2 regions of the Pseudoalteromonas sp. 120-MNA-CIBAN-0494 genome follow, and region 1 is predicted to be linked to the other one. Evidence: predicted binding sites of a transcription regulator. Region 1 holds the regulator's gene; the other holds the start of a gene.
What was found. The regulator LexA, encoded in region 1, represses DNA repair genes until DNA is damaged. The targets are predictions, from matches to a motif close to TACTGTATNNNNATACAGTA.
Positions count from the first base shown of each region.

Region 1 (6,378 bases):
CAGTACATAATGAAAATGTGCCACTACAAAGTAGGTATCATGGTACTGAAAATCAGCCGGTGTAATGGCCAGCATCAATCCCGAAAAACCACCTAAGGTAAACAACACAATAAAAGCAATACTAAACAGCATGGGGACTTCAAACGTAATTGAACCGCGCCACATAGTGGCTACCCAATTAAATATTTTTACTCCAGTGGGCACCGATATCAGCATAGTCGCGTACATAAAAAATAGCTCGCCAGCCACCGGCATACCGGTAGTAAACATATGATGCGCCCACACTGTAAAACTCAACAACGCAATTGACGCCGTGGCATATACCATGGAGGAATAACCAAAAAGTTTTTTACGCGAAAAGGTAGGAACTATAGTAGAAATAATGCCAAAAGCCGGCAAAATCATTATGTATACTTCGGGGTGGCCAAAAAACCAAAATATGTGCTGAAACATCACCGGATCACCGCCACCAGCTGCATCAAAAAAGCTGGTTGCAAAGTATTTATCGGTGAGCACCATGGTCACTGCACCTGCGAGTACCGGCATAACCGCAATTAATAAAAATGCCGTTATCAGCCAAGTCCATACAAACATAGGGACCTTCATCCAAGTCATGCCTGGGGCACGCAAGTTAACTATGGTTACAATTACATTAATTGCCCCCATAATGGAGCTAATACCCATAATATGCACAGCAAATACAAACATGGCGGTATTGTCATTACTGTAGGTTGTGGACAGCGGCGCATAAAAAGTCCAACCAAACGCAGGACCGCCACCGGGCATTAATAGCGATGATAATAAAATTAAAAACGCGAATGGTAAAATCCAAAAACTCCAGTTATTCATTCGGGGTAAGGCCATATCAGGCGCGCCAATCATTAATGGCACCATCCAGTTAGCTAAGCCAGTAAAGGCCGGCATAACGGCACCAAATACCATAATCAACCCATGAACCGTGGTCATTTGATTAAAAAAGTGAGGATCGACTAATTGCAATCCTGGCTGAAATAACTCAGCGCGGATCACCATAGCCATAGCACCACCAATAAAAAACATAGTTAGCGAAAAAATTAAGTACAAGCTACCTATATCTTTATGATTTGTGGTATATAACCAGCGCTTAAAGCCTTTAGCAGGATGATGAGCGTGGTGAGCTTCATTAATGTCAGGTTGTTCTACTATGCTACTCATTAGTTCGCCTCCCCATCGGCATCAAGTGCTGCCTGTATTTCACTTGGTTGAATTACATCACCGGTATCATTACCCCATGCATTACGCTTATAAGTAATTACCGCTGCTAATTGCTTTATAGAGAGCTGTTTAGCAAAGGCTTGCATGGCTGTGCCGGGGCTTCCGTGAATAACAATATCAATGTGGTCTTTTATATCGCCAAGCACTATCGGGCTGCCTTTAAGTGCAGGAAAAACGCCTGGCAAACCTAACCCTGTGGGCTGATGACATGCAGCACAATTGGCCATATACACTTGCTCACCCAAAGTCATTAATTCTTCTTTAGGGAGTGTTTGGTCAAGTAATGCAGCATCTGCTGCTGCTGCTTTTTGCTTTGCTTGTTTAGCATCTGCTAGCCAAACTTTAAAATCGGCCTCTGACTTAGCCTCTACTACCACTGGCATAAAGCCATGATCTTTACCGCATAGCTCAGCACACTGACCGCGATAAATACCGACTTCGTTTATGTTGGTCCACGTTTCGTTAATAAACCCCGGGTTTGCATCTTTTTTAATAGCAAAATCGGGCACCCACCAAGAATGAATAACATCGTCGGAGGTCATTAAAAAGCGTACTTTTTTATTGATCGGTAATACCAGAGGCTTATCTACCTCAAGTAAATAGTTGGGGTTTTTATCGGCTAGGTTAGCAATTTCATTTTGCGGTGTGGCAAGTATTGAGTAAAACTCAACATCTTCCCCCATATATTCGTAATGCCATTTCCATTGTGAACCAGTTACTTTAATAGTGATATCCGCTTTACTGGCATCTTCCATCGCTATTAATGTTTTAGTTGCGGGGACTGCCATTGCTATTAAAATAACAAATGGAATTGCTGTCCAGAGTATTTCTACTTTGGTACTTTCGTGAAATTGAGCAGCAACTGCTCCTTTAGATTTACGATGATGAATAAGTGCCCAAAACATAACGGCAAATACAATCACGCCTATTACACAGCATATTAAAAATATGGTCATGTGTAGTTGATAAACATTATTACTTATATCGGTTACGCCTTTGCGCATATTATATTGGCTATTTGCCAATGCTAACTGCGGAAAAACAAACAATATAAGCCACAAGGTAGAGCTCAATTTACCCATGTGACAGCTCCTTTAATACTGTTGCGAGTGCAAAACAAAAAGACATAAGCTTTAAATGCCAATTTGTTATTTTTTATTTTTGTATTGCTGCCGGATATATAAATATATTTTCTCAAAACTAAAGCTGTGAGTTATTGTTAGTCCAGCCCATTAACAATTAGTTAATAATTGAACAACTAGCAAGTTTTAGTTTGAAAAATAATCAAATAATATTAGGGGATTAGCGTAAATATGGGATTTATTTAATTTTGTTCTAAGCAGGAAGTGAGCAACAGCAAGGGTTACAAATAAAAAGACAGCGATAACGAGTATTAAATACTTAAATGATAAAAAACATAAACTTAATATAATTTTTTCATTGCAGCGGAATTTTCACAAAAAAAAGGCAAAAAAAAGCGCACTAAAAAGTGCGCATTAATTATCTGAGCTATTAAATTATGCCGATATTTTACATAGCTATAACAGCTTAATTGTCACATCCAGTCAGCATTACGAATAACCCCAACAGCTAAGCCTTCAATATTAAAAGATTCGTTTTCAAGATCCACTTCTATCGACGAAAATTCTTTATTTTCAGCATGCAATAATACTTTTTTGCCTGCTTTTTCTAAGCGTTTTACCGTTACATCGTCATCAACGCGGGCAACAATAACTTGGCCATTTTCGGCAACTTGAGTGCGATGAACAGCCAGTAAATCACCATCCATAATACCAATATCTCGCATGCTCATACCATTTACACGCAATAAAAAATCGGCAGCGGGTTTAAACATTAACGGGTCAATTTTACAATGGCTCTCAACATGTTGTTGCGCCAAAATAGGTTCGCCGGCAGCTACACGGCCTATTAACGGTAAACCAAGTTGTTCTGGTTCATCTTCTTCAATAAGTTGAATACCACGGCTAGCGCCTGGTTTCATTTTAATAGCGCCTTTTTTAGCCAGCGCTTTTAAATGCTCTTCTGCTGCATTAGCACTTTTAAAGCCTAATGTTTGTGCAATTTCTGCGCGTGTAGGAGGCATACCAGTGTCTTTAATAAACACTTTAATAAGTTCGAGTATTTGCGCTTGGCGGTTAGTTAATGGTCGCATACAACTGGTTTTCCATACAGTACATTTAACTGTGAGTATATACAGTTATCTGAAAATCGCAAATTTAAATTACTCCTCGCCTTTGCTGCCAAAGGTGGCATTGGTCTAAGCTTAAAATTACCAAGTAAATTACAGATAAAATTACGCAGATCACGATAGTGTTAGTTTTACGTTACATTAATTACATAACTACTAAGTTGTTGCTGTTATTAAAAATTAGTTAACTATCGTTTTTGTAATGGGCCTTAACTTCATCAATGTGAATTAACGGAGAGTGTTATGAATATCACTGTAGCGGTAATAATTAACGGTCCTAAACGTAAAGTATGGGCGGCAATAACTGACATCGAAAACAGTGCCAATATGCTGTCTGGCATTATTGATGTAAAAATAATCGAGAAGCCACCACAAGGGCTAGTGGGCCTAAAATGGTTAGAAACACGAAAAATTTTTGGCAAAGCAGCCTCAGAAACCATGTGGATCACCGAAGCTGTTACTAATGAATACTATTGCACTCGCGCAGAAAATGGCGGGGCAGTTTATACCACTAAGCTGTCACTTACCGCCGCCGAACCTAGCACCTGTTTAACCATGACTTTTTCTGATAGCTCTGAGTCTATTTGGGTAAAAATGATCTCTGCAGTGATAGGGTTTTTTCTTAAAAGTTCGATGCGTAAAATGCTAAAAAAAGATCTCGATGAAATTAAGCACTATGTAGAAAGCAAAAAGTAGCACTGTATTACCATGCAGTAGCTGCACTAATTTGGCTATCATATCGCCATGAAAAATCGTATTATCGGTTATCGTTTTCAACCTTTAAAGGAGTAACAATGAGTATTTGGCATCAACCTATTACTTTAGCGTTTTGTAAGCAGTTAGACCAAGGCATAAATGGCCAAGGTACACTGATGAAAACCATGGGGATTGAAATAACTGAAATTGGTGATGATTACTTAGTTGCCACTATGCCAGCAATTCCTGCGCACCATAACCCTATAGGCATGGTGCATGGCGGAGCAAACGTGGTTTTAGCCGAAAGTGTTGCCAGCTACGCGGCTAATTTTGTGGTCGACTTCACTAAATTTTATTGTGTAGGGCAAGAGATCAGTGCCAGCCATTTAAAAGCCTCGCGTAATGGCACCTTAACCGCCACCGCAAAAGCGTTTCATATTGGCAAACGTAGCTCAGTATGGGAAATAAAAATAACGAATAGTCGCGGCGAGCTTTGCTGCGTATCAAAAATGACCGCAGCTGTTGTAGAGCGCAAAGGCTAACGCTATTTTTCTAGCGGGTAAATAGTAATTTCCATGCCTGCACCAATTGCCGATATACGTAATAATGTATCGGCGTGCAGCGCTTGGTTAAAACACTTTGGCGAAGTGCCCGATTCAAAACCAATATCAAAGGTACGGCGCGAACAACTCAACCATTGCTTAAGTGCAGCCCGCGAGCATGACTCTACTAACTCACATAAGTGGTTAATTGCTTTATCCGGTGAAGATATTTCGCCTGTTACTTCTATACGCGCTAACTGACGGTATTCGTCTTTATCATAATGTAAAATAGTGGCGATTTTTTTTAGGTCAGCTACAAGCACGCTAATATCTTGCTTTGACTCAAGCTCTAGGTCTACATTTAAAAATTGAATTTCCGACATTGTCTGCTGTTTATCCTCTAATTAGTTCGCTGTAAACTTTAACGCAGTTTTACGCTTATACCAAATCAACTCTGCAATATTCACCTTTTTTATCTGAATAGTCGGCTATTTTTACGCATTTATTGACGCTTTACTTACTCTTATTTCACGAATAAAAAATATTTAAGCACCAAAAGCTCACTATTATAAAAGTGCTGAGCTAGCTCCATAAAAATAGCTAGCTACTCGCATTTAAAATTTAACCACTATTTTTTATTCTAAATGTTTAAATCGACTTAAGTGCTGCTTTAACATTTGGTTTTCAGCAATCAACTCATCCCGTTCATCCAATAATTGTAAAACCAAAGCAATAGCAGACCAATCTAACGATAAGTCATGCTGAATACGCGCAGCCTTTTTAACTAAGATCACTGTTGATACCGTAAATTGCCATTCTGTAACGCGCTCGCCCTCAATAGGAATAGCAATGCTGTGCTCAACCAATTCATATAATATGGCTTCGCTAATATCACTACTCACACACAATTCTTGGCTAGTGAGTAAATTGCCTTGTGGTGCCTCGATAATTTTCATTATGACTTGCTCCAATTGCTACGGGGGTCAAAATGGGCTTTTTCGGCCAGCTCTTGCCAAAGCTTTTTGCTAACATCATCACTCAATGCTGGATTAACAATTTTAATCACAGCAAATAAGTCACCTTTGGCTTTTTTACTAATTAACCCTTTACCTTTAATGCGTAAACGTTGACCCGATTGACTATTAGCTGGAATAGTTAGTTGGATTTTTCCGGCTAATGTAGGTAAATTTATTTTAGTGCCCAAAGCAGCTTCCCATGGTGCAAGAGGTACCACTATATTTAGGTCATGCCCCTCAACGTCAAATAATGGATGAGGCACTAAGCGAATTTGCAAATACAAATCGCCATTAGGGCCATTTGCCGAACCTAATCCACCTTGGCCTTTTAAGCGAATGCGTTCGCCATTAACCGAGCCGGCAGGAATTTTAACTTTAAGCGATTTTTTAACTTCAGATACACGGCCACTACTGTCTCGCTGCGGCAGCATAAACTCAATTGGTTTAACGGTATCGACTAACGTTTCTTCAAGAAATACCGGGAATTCAATTTCCACATCTTGTCCTTTTTGCGCACGAGCGCCACCAGTTCTGCCCTGCCCGCCATGGTTAAACCCACCTGCGCCGCCAAACATTGAATTTACAAAATCAGAAAACTCCTGATCGGCTTGGGGATCACCTTGCTGATAATGGTTTTGTGACGAGCCATAGCTACCGCCAT
Region 1 is NZ_JBEOOE010000005.1:18,917-25,294, forward strand. It holds gene ctaD (cytochrome c oxidase subunit I) at 1-1,194, opposite strand, end outside; gene coxB (cytochrome c oxidase subunit II) at 1,194-2,336, opposite strand; gene lexA (transcriptional repressor LexA) at 2,810-3,427, opposite strand; gene AAEY55_RS05445 (SRPBCC family protein) at 3,707-4,159, shown strand; gene AAEY55_RS05450 (PaaI family thioesterase) at 4,258-4,701, shown strand; gene AAEY55_RS05455 (hypothetical protein) at 4,704-5,084, opposite strand; gene AAEY55_RS05460 (chaperone modulator CbpM) at 5,337-5,657, opposite strand; gene AAEY55_RS05465 (DnaJ C-terminal domain-containing protein) at 5,657-6,378, opposite strand, start outside.

Region 2 (6,378 bases), on a different contig from region 1:
CCACGAAACGCAACACCCGCTTCAGGATGCTCAACGTCGTATGCTTTACAAATTTCATGTTTAATATCTGCAACTAGTGCATATTTAACTTTACCGATACCGCCATCTGCAACAGCAGTGTTACGCCATGCGTTGTGTGAGAATTGTGAATCGATAGAAACACCAATTACTTCAACGCCACGTTTTTGGAATTCTTCATAACGCTTATCAAATGCAATAAGTTCAGAAGGACATACAAACGTGAAATCTAGTGGGTAAAAGAAAATAACTGCTTTTTTACCTTTAATTTTTTCATGAAGGTTATAGCTATCTACAATTTCACCGTTACCAAGAACTGCTGCAGCGGTAAAGTCTGGTGCCTGGCGGCCTACTAATACACCCATTTTATTCTCCAAATATTTTGAGTTTGTTGTCAATTGCTTATGCAATGCTGATAGTTATATGGGCTCTAAAACTTAAAAACCAATAGCGCACATATAATTATTATTATTCTAGAGAGAACTGGTGCGAAATGACAATCGTATTTAACGATTCCTCCCATCGATAATACTGAACACTAAAAAGTGGTGGGGTTTATTTTATTAGCTCAGTTTCTTGGTTATAAAGTATTAATAAAATGAAGACACAAAAAAACCTGCAAATGCAGGCTTTTAAAATAGGTTTAATCCATTATGTCGCTGGGCATATCGCCACGAATTTGTTGCCAAATTTCACCGGTTTGATGACCATATTTACGCATCATCATGATCGCACCGTCGTGTTCTCTGTTTTCAGCCAATTTAGTTAAGTCTTTATAAAACTGGCGAGCCAACTCACGCGTCCCCGGATCTGAAAAATAATGACAACCTATTTTTGAATAAAATCCTTTAAAGCCATTGAGTATAAGCACGTAAATACGATTATTACCTGCAACAGCTAACTCGTGATGCACTTTATAATCGTAATCAGCAAATGCTTGCGCACTGTCTTCTAACTCATCGCTTTGTGAGAGAATTTCAATCACACGTTCTGGATTTAACTTTATAGCTGCACGCGTATAAATTGCGCTTATATTAGTGCGTGCAGAGAGTAACTGGTCGGTTAACTCTGGCATTTTATCTTCATCAAGACGTGCTAACGTTTCAAGAATATTTAGTCCTGACGTTTCCCAAAAGTTATTCACTTTTGTTGGCTTACCATGTTTAATAGTTAACCAGCCATCTCGAGCCAATCGCTGTAATACTTCACGTAACGTCGTTCGGGTAACACCTATTAACTCTGAGAGTTCACGCTCAGCAGGTAGAATAGATCCAGGAGGAAAATCGCCATTCCAGATAGACTCTACTATGTATTCTTCAGCAAATCCTGCTGGGCTTTTCGCTTTAAAAATTCTCATCCAATTCCCACTCGAATTAATTCACACTACTACATACGATTAACCGACTGATTGTACCAGACGACGCTCAAGTAACAAGTAAAGTACGCCATATTACTGCCAGTATGCGATTAAAATATTTGTGTCTATAAAATGCTTTATATTTTTTACTAACACTTGTCGCAAGCACTTATATATTCACCCTAGATACATTTTAAGTAGTTATTTACTTTAAGTTCGCGCCTTGCCTTATTAACTTATTACGTAAAGTCACCTCACACACATACTTTACTCGTTTAAAGGGCTACCTCTTTATTCACATTATTGGATTTTTATTGGCTTTTAGAATTATAACCTTAACTTTAATCATCATAAATGCATGTGGGTAGGCTTTAAGTCGTTTTGCTTGCCCCTAACTTTATCCTACGTCATAATCTAGCGTCTTATTTAAATACGGATTTATTATGAACTGGCTTGCACAATTACCCACCCAACGTACTCCTTGGCTTTTGTTTAGTGGTATTGTTTTTCTGCTTGAAATAACGGCACTGTTTTTTCAATATAAAATGGGATTGGCGCCATGTATCATGTGCATATATCAGCGTACTGCGGTATTAGGTTTACTTATTGCAGGTATCATTGGTACAAGTAATCCAGAGCATAGAGGGGTTCGCTTGCTCGCCTATAGTGTATGGGCTGTTTCTAGTGTTTGGGGATTTATAATTGCCCGCGAGCATATCGAAATGCAAACAACCACTGATCCTTTTGCATTTAGCTGTGAGTTTGAACCTAACTTTCCTGCCTTTATGCCATTACATGAGTGGATCCCAAGCTTTTTTGCAGCCACTGGTGATTGCGGAAACATTGACTGGCAATTTGCGGGGCTAAGTATGCCGGCATGGATGGAAGTAATATTTGCGCTGTTTGCAGCCACTTTATTTTTACTGGTAACGAGTCGCTTAATGACTAAAAGGTCGCTGTAATGCTTGTGTTTTTTTCAAGCCAAATTAATGCTCTAAAACATTTAAAAATACGTGACAGACAAGCTGTTATAGCGATTTCTTTAAGTATGCTTTCACCTGTTAATAAAGTACTACTTCGTATTATAAAATTATTATTACTCAGTCCGCTGTTTTTAATATTTGCCGTATTTGAAGGCTGGTTACTCATCCCTTTTTTACTACTCGGTGGGTTGTGTTACCCACTACTAACGACTCCAATTGAGATTAACTTTGCTAAAAAGCATTTATGTGAAGCATTAACCCAATATACTAAGGGCGCTTAACGCGCCCTTTTTAACTTAAAACGAAATCTTACCTTCAAGCTTTGCAGCTAATTTTTTACCTATACCTTTTACCATTTTCAAATCCTCTAACGATGTAAAGTTACCCTTTGCTTCGCGATAATCTATAATAGCTTGTGCTTTTTTCTTACCAATACCAGGGAGCTTAGATAGCTGGCTAACATCAGCAGTATTAATATTTAAAGCCGCCTGTTTTACTTGCTGAGTTATTGCTGAGGTATCAACATTTGCGTAGGTAAGAGTTACTGGCAACATACAAAAAGCTGCAGCTAAAATACTATATTTTAGTTTTTTCATCTTTCTTCCTTTTTTGTTCATACATGAACATTTACTTTGTTGTTTATATGTTTAAGTCATAACGCAAAAGGCTTTTTACACCTGCACTTTATTAAATACTTAAACCTAACATTCACTCCCTGTGAGATCCTTAACTGCAACGGTACACAAAAGTGATTAAGTTAAATAAAGTAAAGTTAATCTTTGTTGTCAACTATTATCACTTAATATTAATTAGGGGACTTGCAAATTTAGGCACAAACTTGTACTGTACATAAAAACAGTAATCTAATGGTTTATATACTATATGCCACGCAAGTAAGCAGGAGAAATCATGGCTGTTGTTGTTAAATATGTTGTAGAACGAAACGGAGTCGAGCGCATGACGTTTACTACCAAAAAAGAAGCTGATGCCTATGATAAAATGCTCGATATTGCAGAGTCGCTTGAAATTTTGCTAGAAAAAGTTGATGTACCATTAAGTGAGCAACAAGTAGAGTCACTCGCTTTAGAAATGGCAAAAAGTAAAGATGACTTCATGACAATATTAAAAGGTGGTAAAGAGCCTATAGCCCCTAAAGCTGCTGTAAAAGGCAAAAAAGCAGATAATGTTGCACCCATAGAAGAAAGTAGCGACAAAAAAGCGAGTTAATAAATTTTGCATAAAAAAAGGGAGTAACCTAAGTTACTCCCTTTTTTTGTTTATAACTTTTTATAGTTCTTGTTCTACTTCATCAAATAAGGTTGTAATTTCTTTAGCTGGCTCATTGGTCATTAAGCTAACTAATACAATCGCAATACTTGATAAAATAAAGCCTGGGACTATTTCATAAATAACGCTACTTAAACTCGCACCATTAATGGTAATTGGTGCGTATATCCATATAAGTACTGTTGAAGCCCCCACTAACATGCCTGCTAAGGCGCCAGCAAAGTTCATTCTTCTCCAGTAAAGGCTAAACAATACGAGTGGTCCAAATGCAGCGCCAAAGCCTGCCCACGCATTACTCACTAAGTCTAAAATAGAACTATCTCTATCGTAAGCTAAGTAAATAGCAAACATAGCAACTAATGCCACACTAATACGCCCAACAAAAACCAGCTCTTTTTGAGAGGCTTCGCGATGCAGGTATATTTTATAAAAGTCTTCAGTTAACGAGCTTGAACACACTAGCAATTGTGAAGAGATAGTACTCATTACAGCCGCTAAAATAGCTGCTAATAAAAAGCCAGCAATCAATGGATGAAAAACCAATTCAGATAGCACTAAAAATATTGTTTCTTTATCATTTATCGGCATTTCATTTTCTAGTATGAAGGCTGCCCCAAATAAACCAGTTAGTACTGCGCCTATTGCAGATAATGTCATCCAAGACATACCAATGCGTCGCATTGCTGGAATATCTTTAACTGAACGTACCGACATAAAGCGTACTATAATATGAGGCTGACCAAAGTAACCAAAGCCCCAAGCTAACGCAGAAATAATTGCGATGGTAGAGCCACCAGCAAACCAATCTAGCATATTTAGAGAGTGAACTTCACTGGCCTTTGGCGAGATAAGTAACAGGTCATAGCTTGCATTAGCGAGCGTTTCCATTACTGGGTGATCAAGCATAGTAAACGTTACTATTGGTACTACTAATAGCGCAATAAGCATAATGCAACCTTGTACAAAGTCGGTCAAACTTACCGCTAAAAAACCACCAAAAAGCGTATAAAGTACTACAACGCCAGTAGTAACATAAAGGCCAACTTCATAGCTCATTCCAAATGAATTTTCAAATAACTTACCACCAGCAACCACGCCAGATGAGGTATAAAGTGTGAAGAAAACAATAATAACAATAATAACAATAGCTGAAATAACACGTAATATATTCTTATTGTCCGCAAAGCGATTTGCAAAATAATCCGGGATCGTAATTGAATCATTCGCTTTTTCAGTGTAAACACGAAGCCTAGGTGCAACTAAGAAGTAATTTGCCCAAGCACCAAGTACTAAACCAATCGCAATCCAAACCTTACTCAAACCAAAAAGATACATAGCGCCGGGAAGGCCCATAAGTAACCAACCGCTCATATCAGATGCACCTGCAGATAGCGCAGCAACACTTGGTGATAAATTACGGCCCCCTAACATGTAACCTGAAACATCGCTGGTTGATTGCTTAAATGCATACAATCCTATACCTAGCATTACAACAAAGTATAATGCTAGTGAAATAATCATTCCTGTTTCCAAACTCGCCTCCACTAATAAATTGCAACAGGCTTTTGATCCAAATAATGACTCTTAAAATATTATAGTTAAGACAGTATTGGGATAAAAACCATTCTCTGTCACTATAGCATGGGTAATAGTTAAAATTCCAACATGTCAACTTTAGTGAATTAAAAACAAACAAAGCGTATATATTTAAATCAAAACCTCTGTAACTTATTAAAAGTATGTTATTAATCTAAGATAAGCTTATTTACATCATGCTATTTTTAATGTTTTGCCATATATTGTTACAATCAATAGTTATTTTTTATCTATACGGAATTTTTTATGTACTTTTACGCTGCACGCCAACCGATCTTAGATCGCGATAAAAAGCTTATTGGCTATGAATTACTATTTCGTGATGGTGTAAATAACGTGTTTCCCGATATAGATGGAGATGAGGCAACAACACGCCTAATAGAAGGCAGCCAGTTTAATTTTGGCCTTGAGGATTTAACTGACAATAAACCAGCATATATCAATTTTACTCTAGAAACTTTACTAAAAGGCTACCCTACTTTACTGAGTAAAGACGCTGTGGTGGTAGAGATACTCGAAACGGTGCAACCTGGTAAGCGTTTACTTGCTATTGTTAAAGACTTAAAAGAAAAAGGTTATACATTAGCCTTAGACGACTACATTCATCAACCTGTGTGGCGCCACTTTTATCCATTTATTGATATTATAAAAATTGACTTTTTAACCTGTAATATAGAAACAATTAAAACAATTATTGATGATTTAAAACCTTATCCACATCTAAAATTACTTGCTGAAAAAGTTGAAACCCATGAGGTGTATAACCAAGCATTGGAACTTGGCTTTGATTATTTTCAAGGGTTTTTCTTTTCAAAACCAGAGATGATCCAAAGTAAAGCGCTTCCCCCCTCTGGTATGACATTAGCCGAACTACTTTATGAGACCTCAACGCTTGATATGGATCTAAAAAAGATCACCGATATATTTGAGCGAGATGTAAATCTATCTTATAAGTTACTGCGTTATTCAAACTCTGCAGCATTTGCTAGACGTGCAAAAATAAGCACAATAAAACAAGCGCTTATCACCCTTGGTGCCAATGAAATTAAAAAGCTTTTATCTTTATTATTTGCAGCGCAAGTTTCAACAGATAAGCCTATGGAGCTAATTAGGTTATCGCTCACTCGGGCGCGTTTT
Region 2 is NZ_JBEOOE010000004.1:34,981-41,358, forward strand. It holds gene AAEY55_RS04545 (peroxiredoxin) at 1-383, opposite strand, end outside; gene fadR (fatty acid metabolism transcriptional regulator FadR) at 662-1,375, opposite strand; gene dsbB (disulfide bond formation protein DsbB) at 1,819-2,337, shown strand; gene AAEY55_RS04560 (DUF6170 family protein) at 2,337-2,639, shown strand; gene AAEY55_RS04565 (ComEA family DNA-binding protein) at 2,655-2,954, opposite strand; gene AAEY55_RS04570 (YebG family protein) at 3,268-3,585, shown strand; gene putP (sodium/proline symporter PutP) at 3,646-5,166, opposite strand; gene AAEY55_RS04580 (HDOD domain-containing protein) at 5,488-6,378, shown strand, end outside.
Region 2: AAEY55_RS04570 (YebG family protein) is a predicted target of LexA. The motif match lies at 3,200-3,219, and genes of this name have one in related genera.